DNA from 2 places in the Pseudonocardia spirodelae genome. Region 1 is predicted to be linked to the other one. Evidence: riboswitches for the same ligand, from Rfam matches in the RefSeq annotation. Region 1 holds a riboswitch; the other holds the start of a gene.
The links. Region 1 has a riboswitch for S-adenosylmethionine ahead of thrC (threonine synthase). Riboswitches for the same ligand answer to the same signal wherever they lie in the genome.
Positions count from the first base shown of each region.

Region 1 (3,397 bases):
CTTCGGGGGCGGCGCCATCGTCGTGTGCGGGGTGGTTCCTGGTCGACGTCCGGCCGGGCTCGGGGCAGCGCCCCGGTCAGCGGCCCGCGCGGGCCGCGACGACCGCCAGCACGGCGCGTTCCAGGGCGTACTCGGCGTCCGCGGCGATGCCCTTGACGTCCGCGTTGACCTGCGCGGTCGCCGCGATCGCGACCGCCAGCTGCTCGGGGCGCCACTGGCGCACCGTCTGCTGCGCCTTGCGGATCTTCCACGGCGGCATGCCGAGCTCGCCCGCCAGCCGGTTCGGGTCGCCGCGCCCCGCCGAGCCCACCTTGGCCAGGGTGCGGACGGAGTCGGCCAGCGCGTCGGCGATCAGCACGTGCGGGACACCGAGCACCAGCGCCCAGCGCAGCGCCTCCATCGCCGCACGGCGGTCGCCGGCGACCGCGGCGTCGGCCACCGCGAAGCCGGAGGACTCGGCGCGGCCGCGGTGGTAGCGACGCACCCCGGTCTCGTCGACCGTGCCGCCGGTGTCCGCGACGAGCTGCCCGGCCGCGGCCGCCAGCTCCCGCAGGTCCGAGCCGACGGCCTCGACGAGCACCGCGAGCGCGCCCGGGGTGATCGTGCCGCCGTGGCGGCGGACCTCGTCGCGGACGAAGTCGGACCGCTCGTCGGCGCGGGTGATGCGGTTGCAGGTGACCACGGCCGCCCCGGCCTTGCGCATCAGGTCCAGGACGGCCTTGCCCTTCGCGCCGCCCGCGTGCTGGACCACGAGCACGATCCCGTCGGCCGGGTCCTTCACGTAGTCGGCGAGCGCGGCCGTCATATCCTTGCCCGCGTCCTGGCCGTGGGTGAGCACGATCACCCGGCCCTCCGCGAACAGCGACGGGCTCAGGTGCCCGGCCAGCTCGCCCGGCGCCACCTCCGAGGTGCGGAAGCGGCGCAGCTCGGTCTCCGGATCGGACCCCCGTGCCCGCCGGACCAGGTCGGACACGGCGCGTTCGGCCAGGAACTCCTCGTCGCCGACGACGAGCTGCAGCGGGGCCGGGGCCTTCGTCGCGCTCACCCCCCCATCGTGGCCCACACCCCCGACAACCCGTGACCCGCGTCCCGTCCGGAGGACACCTCCTGGCGGGGACGCGACCGTCTCGCGTACGGTCATGACCGTTTCCGGCCACCGCGCCGGGACACCACAACCGCATATGGCTCATCCAGAGGGGCAGAGGGAACGGCCCGTTGAAGCCCCGGCAACCGGCGTCGCACGACGATCCGCCCACACCTGCGCGCTCCGCGCGGTGAGGACGTCGACGAACACGGTGCCAATTCCGGCCCGCCGCACCCGGCGGGACAGATGAGGAGATCTCGTGACTCTCACTGCTGCGCCCGAAACCACCCCCGCCTACGACCTGGGCTCCGCGCGGGCGCTGTCCTGCCGCGAGTGCCGGCACCGCATCCCGCTCGCGGCGGAGTTCGCCTGTCCGCGCTGTTTCGGCCCGCTCGAGGTCGCCTACGAGTTCCCGGCGGTCACCCGCGCCTCCATCGAGGCCGGCCCGAAGTCGATCTGGCGCTACAAGGACCTGCTGCCGGTCCCCTCGACCGTCGAGCAGCACGCCAACACCGAGCCCGGCCTGACCCGGCTGATCGAGGCCGACAACCTGGCGCGCGCGCTCGGCGTCCGCAAGATCTGGATCAAGGACGACACCGGCAACCCGACCCACTCCTTCAAGGACCGGGTCGTGGCCGTCGCGCTCGCCGCGGCCCGTGAGCTGGGCTTCTCCGTGCTCTGCTGCCCCTCGACGGGCAACCTGGCCAACGCCGTCGCCGCCGCGGCCGCCCGCGCCGGGTGGGACTCGGTGGTGCTGATCCCGTCCTCCCTGGAGCAGGCCAAGATCGTCACCACCGCGGTGTACGGCGGCACCCTGCTCGCCGTCGACGGCAACTACGACGACGTCAACCGGCTCGCCACCGAGCTGGCCGCCGAGCACGAGGACTGGGCGTTCGTGAACGTCAACGTCCGGCCGTACTACGCCGAGGGCTCCAAGACGCTGGGCTACGAGGTCGCCGAGCAGCTCGGCTGGCGGCTGCCGGAGCAGGTCGTCGTGCCGGTCGCCTCCGGCTCGCAGCTCACGAAGATCGACAAGGGGTTCACCGAGCTCGGCGAGCTCGGCCTCGTCGAGCCGACGCCCTACACCGTGTTCGGGGCGCAGGCCACCGGCTGTTCCCCGGTCGCGTCCGCCTTCGAGGCCGGCCACGACGTGATCCAGCCGCAGAAGCCGGACACCATCGCCCGCTCGCTGGCGATCGGCAACCCGGCCGACGGCCCGTACGTCCTGGACTCGGTGCGGCGCACCGGTGGCTCGGTCGGGCACGTGTCCGACGAGGAGGTCGTCGCCGGGATCCGGCTGCTGGCCCGCACCGAGGGCGTGTTCGCCGAGACCGCCGGCGGGGTCACCGTCGCGACCACGAAGAAGCTGCTCGAGGCGGGGACGCTCGACCCCGACGCCGAGACCGTCCTGATGATCACCGGCGACGGTCTCAAGACCCTCGACGCCGTCTCCGGCGAGGTCGGCCCGACCGCGACGGTGCCGTCGACATCGCGCGCGGTGCGCGAGGCGCTGGCGAACCGGGGCTGACCGGCCCCGCCGGCCGGGCGCCGGGCGGGGGTCGCCCCGGGCGACCACCGCCAGCCCGGCCGGGTCGTCGCCGGTCAGGGCGAGGTCGCCGGACCGGTCGGTGCGGGCGACCAGGATCCCTGCGGCGGCGAGCCGGTCCACCAGCTCCGGGTTGGGGTGGTGGTAGGTGTTGCCGTTCCCGACGCTGATCACCGCCGCCCGCGGCGCGACGGCCCCGATCAGCGCGGGCAGCACCTTACGCGAGCCGTGGTGCGGCATCTTCAGCACGTCGGCCCGCAGGTCCGCGCCGGAGGCGAGCAGGTCGTCCTGGGCGGCGAGCTCGGCGTCCCCGGTGAGCAGCACGGTCGCGGCCGGCGTCGTGGCGCGCAGCAGCAGCGAGATGTCGTTGACCGCGGTGCCGTCGCTGCCGTCGACCGTCACGGGCGGGTGCACGGGCCCGAGGACCTGCAGGCGCAGCTCCGGCCAGCCCAGCTCCATGCCGCGGGCGAGCCCGACGACGGGCGCGCCGGCCGCCGCGGCGTGCCGGGTGATCTCGCGCAGCCCGGACGCGGGTTCGCGCACCGGGCCGACCGCGATCCCGCCCGTGGCCCGCCCGCGCAGCGCGCCGGCCAGGCCGCCGTCGTGATCGGCGTGGAAGTGGGTGATCACGACCAGTTCGAGGACCCGCACGCCGAGCCGGTCCAGGCAGGTGTCGACGGCGTCGTCGCCGGGTCCGGTGTCGACGAGCACGGCGTGCCCGGCCACACCGGTCGCCAGCACGAGCGCATCGCCCTGCCCGACGTCGC
Region 1 covers NZ_JBBJUP010000007.1:29,412-32,808, reverse strand. Annotated here, with positions in the region: gene holA (DNA polymerase III subunit delta) at 77-1,045, opposite strand; SAM riboswitch class I at 1,184-1,337, shown strand; gene thrC (threonine synthase) at 1,344-2,612, shown strand; partial or broken gene WJX68_RS10235 (ComEC/Rec2 family competence protein) at 2,856-3,397, opposite strand, start outside.

Region 2 (3,397 bases), on a different contig from region 1:
GGCCTCCCCGGAGCTCGTCCGGACCGCGTCGACCGCGGTCGGGTCGAGGAAGCCGGTCAGGTCCGCCTCGCTCGTCGCGATGCCCGCCGTGACCGAGTCCTTCGCCAGCTGCGGGAAGGTGGAGGCGAGCGGGTCGGTGTCGAAGGACAGCTCGGTGAACGCGCGGTCGAGGATGTTGGCCGCCAGCGGCTTGCCGGTGATCTCGGCGATCGCCTGGTTGGAGACGGTCCTGGCCTGCGCGGGGTCGTCGCGGATGAGGGCGATGGCCTTCTGCTCGCCGCGCAGGATCGCCTCGACGGTCTGCGGGTGCTGCGCCAGGAACTCGGTCCGGACGATGACGACGGTCGTCGGGAACCTCCCGCCGGGCCACAGCGACTTCTCGTCGACCAGGACCTTCGCCCCGGCGTCGACCAGGCGCGAGCTCCACGGCTCGGGCAGCCAGCCGCCGGCGACCTTGCCCTGCTTGAACAGGTCGAGGGTCTGCGGGTTCTCGATGTTCTGCACGGTCACCGCGTCCGGGCCGGAGCCGATCGGGAGGTCGTTCTCCTTCAGCCAGGTCTTGAACGCGATGTCCTGGGTGTTGCCGAGCTGCGGCGTCGCGATGATCGTGCCCTTGAGCTGCTCGGGCGAGGTGATGTCGGGCCGGGTGACCAGCTGGGCGCCGGCCGAGGTGGAGCCCGCGACGAGGCGCACGGCCTCGCCGTCGGACTTGGTGAAGGCGTTGATCGCCGGGCCGGAGCCGATGAACGCGACGTCGATCGAGCCGCCGAGCAGGGCGTTGACCTGGTCCGGCCCCGCGTTGAAGGTCTGGGTGGTGAGCTTCGTGCTCCCCAGCTCGGCGGCGAACAGGCCCTGCGTCACCCCGACCAGCGCCGGGGTGTGGGTGATGTTCGGGAAGTAGCCGAGACGCACCTCGGCGGCCGGGGAGGTCGCGCCGCCGGACGCGGCGGGGGCGCTCTCCTCGGCGCGGGAGCAGCCGGCCAGCAGCCCGACGGCGGTGAGCAGCGCGAGCAGGACGGCGGCGGTGCGCGCCCGGGATCCGGGGCGCGGGACGTGCGGGGACATCGCGGGACGGGGTCCTTCCGTGGGGGCGGCGCGGACGGGTGCCGCCGCGCGCCGGGGCCGGCCGGCCCTGGGCGAGGGCGTGCCGGGGGAGGGGGACGGGTGCGGGCCGGACGGTGTCCGGCGGGCGATCCCGGTCGGCGGATGCCCCGCCCGCGGGGCGCGTGGCGTTACCGGTGACCGGAGGGGACCGTCAGCGACACAGCTCGCTGTAGGCGGGCGCGCGCCGGCTCGGCCAGAACTCCTCGAGGCCGGTCGGGCGCAGCGGGACCACGCGCAGGGTCCGGGGGACGGAGGCCGTCGCGGGCCGCACGAACCGCTGCGGGCGCGAGGGCCGCCGCTGGCTCGTCGTCACCCGGACAGGGTGCGTCGTGGTCACCTCCCCGGACAACCCCGCGTCCACCGACCAGGAAACCGGGCGAGGTGTCCGGACAGGTCGTGGCGTCGGACCCCGTCGATTCCGCAGGTCGGGAGGGGTGCTGCGGTGCGGGTCACTCGGTCGCGGTGCGGGTTGACACCGTCGGGTGCCTCGTCCCTACAGTCGGCGGGTACACCATCCGGAGCGGCCGAGAGACCCGGCTCGACGACGCCGCAGCAACCCCCCGCAGCACGTGGGTGAGGGTGCTCCAGCCGGGACCGATGGAGGACATCATGCGGTCGATCGCCGAGCAGGTGCGCGCGGCGCACCATCCCCGCTACCGCCGCCACGTCGATCTCATGCGGGTGGCGGGCGCCGCCTGTCGGGGCTGATCCGCTCCCGTCGTCCGACCCCGGACCGCGGCGTCCTGCCGCGCCACCCCGTTCCGTCGCACCGCCGTGCGGCGAGGAAGCGATACTCGTATGTCCACATCGGACACTTCCGGCCGTCCGCTGCACCTGGCGGTCGCCCTCGACGGTGCCGGCTGGCACCCCGCCGCCTGGCGCGAGCCGGGCGCACGTCCCGCCGAGCTGTTCGGCGCCCGCTACTGGACCGGTCTGGCCCGCACCGCCGAGCGCGGCCTGCTCGACCTGCTGACGATCGAGGACGGGTTCGGGCTGCAGTCCGGGGGCCACCTCGCCGGGGCCGAGCGGCGCACCGACCGGGTGCAGGGCCGGCTTGACGCGTCGCTGGTCGCGGCGTTCCTGGCCCCTTCGACGTCGCGGATCGGGCTGGTGCCGACCGTCACGACCACCCACACCGAGCCGTTCCACGTCGCCTCGGCGCTGGCCACGCTCGACCACGACAGCCACGGCCGCGCCGGGTGGCGGGTGCAGACCTCGGTGCGGGCCGACGAGGCCGCCCACGTGGGCCGGCGCACGATCCCGCCGCTGCGCCGTGCCGACCTGGGCACGCCCGCGGCGCGCCGGCTCGTCGCCGAGCTGTTCGGCGAGGCCGCCGACGCCGTCGAGGTCGTCCGCAGGCTGTGGGACTCCTGGGAGGACGACGCCGAGATCCGTGACGCGCTCACCGGCCGGTTCGTCGACCGCGACAAGCTGCACCGCGTCGACTTCGCCGGCGAGCACTTCGGCGTCGCCGGGCCGTCGATCGTGCCCCGGCCCCCGCAGGGCCAGCCACTGGTCGTGTCCCTGGCCCACGGCTACGAGGCGGCGCTGCTCGCCGCCCGCGTCGGCGACGTCGTGCTCACCACCCCGGCCGACGCCGACGACGCCGCCCGCGTCGTCGCCCAGGTCCGGGCCGCCGAGCACGCGGCCGGACGGACCGCGCCCCCGCTGCGGGTGCTCGGTGACGTGGTCGTCGTCCTCGCGGCGGGCGAGGCCGCCGCCCGCGACCGCCTCGCCCGCCTCGACGCGCTCGACCCGCTCTCCTCCGACGCCGCGGTCCTCGCGACCACCCCCGCACGGCTCGCCGACACGCTGCTGGACTGGCGCCGCGCCGGTCTCGACGGGTTCCGGCTGCGCCCGGCCGTCCTGCCCACCGACCTCGACGCGGTCGTCGACGGCCTGGTCCCCGAGCTGCAGGCCCGCGGGGCGTTCCGCACCTCCTACGGCGAGACCACGCTGCGCGCCCGCTTCGGGCTGCCCCGCCCGGTCAGCCGCTACGCCGACGGGGCCACCCCCGCCCTCGTCCCGACCCCCGCAGGAGCCGGCGCATGAGCCGCAGGAAGCAGATCGTCCTGGGTGCCTACTTCCCGGGCGTCAACCACGACACCGTCTGGAGCGACCCCGCCTCCGGCAGCCACATCGACTGGGAGTCCTTCGAGCACTGGGCCCGCACAGCCGAGCGCGGGAAGCTCGACCTGCTGTTCCTCGCCGAGGGGCTGCGGCTGCGCACCCGCGGCGGCGAGGTCTTCGACCAGGACGTCGTCGGGCGCCCGGACACCTTCACCGTGCTCGC
Region 2 covers NZ_JBBJUP010000009.1:147,876-151,272, reverse strand. Annotated here, with positions in the region: gene WJX68_RS13180 (ABC transporter substrate-binding protein) at 1-1,065, opposite strand, end outside; gene WJX68_RS13175 (hypothetical protein) at 1,256-1,417, opposite strand; SAM riboswitch class I at 1,613-1,708, shown strand; gene WJX68_RS13170 (putative leader peptide) at 1,684-1,812, shown strand; gene WJX68_RS13165 (LLM class flavin-dependent oxidoreductase) at 1,903-3,156, shown strand; gene WJX68_RS13160 (NtaA/DmoA family FMN-dependent monooxygenase) at 3,153-3,397, shown strand, end outside.
Region 2: linked by a shared signal. The riboswitch ahead of WJX68_RS13170 (putative leader peptide) and the one ahead of thrC (threonine synthase) in region 1 are both predicted to bind S-adenosylmethionine.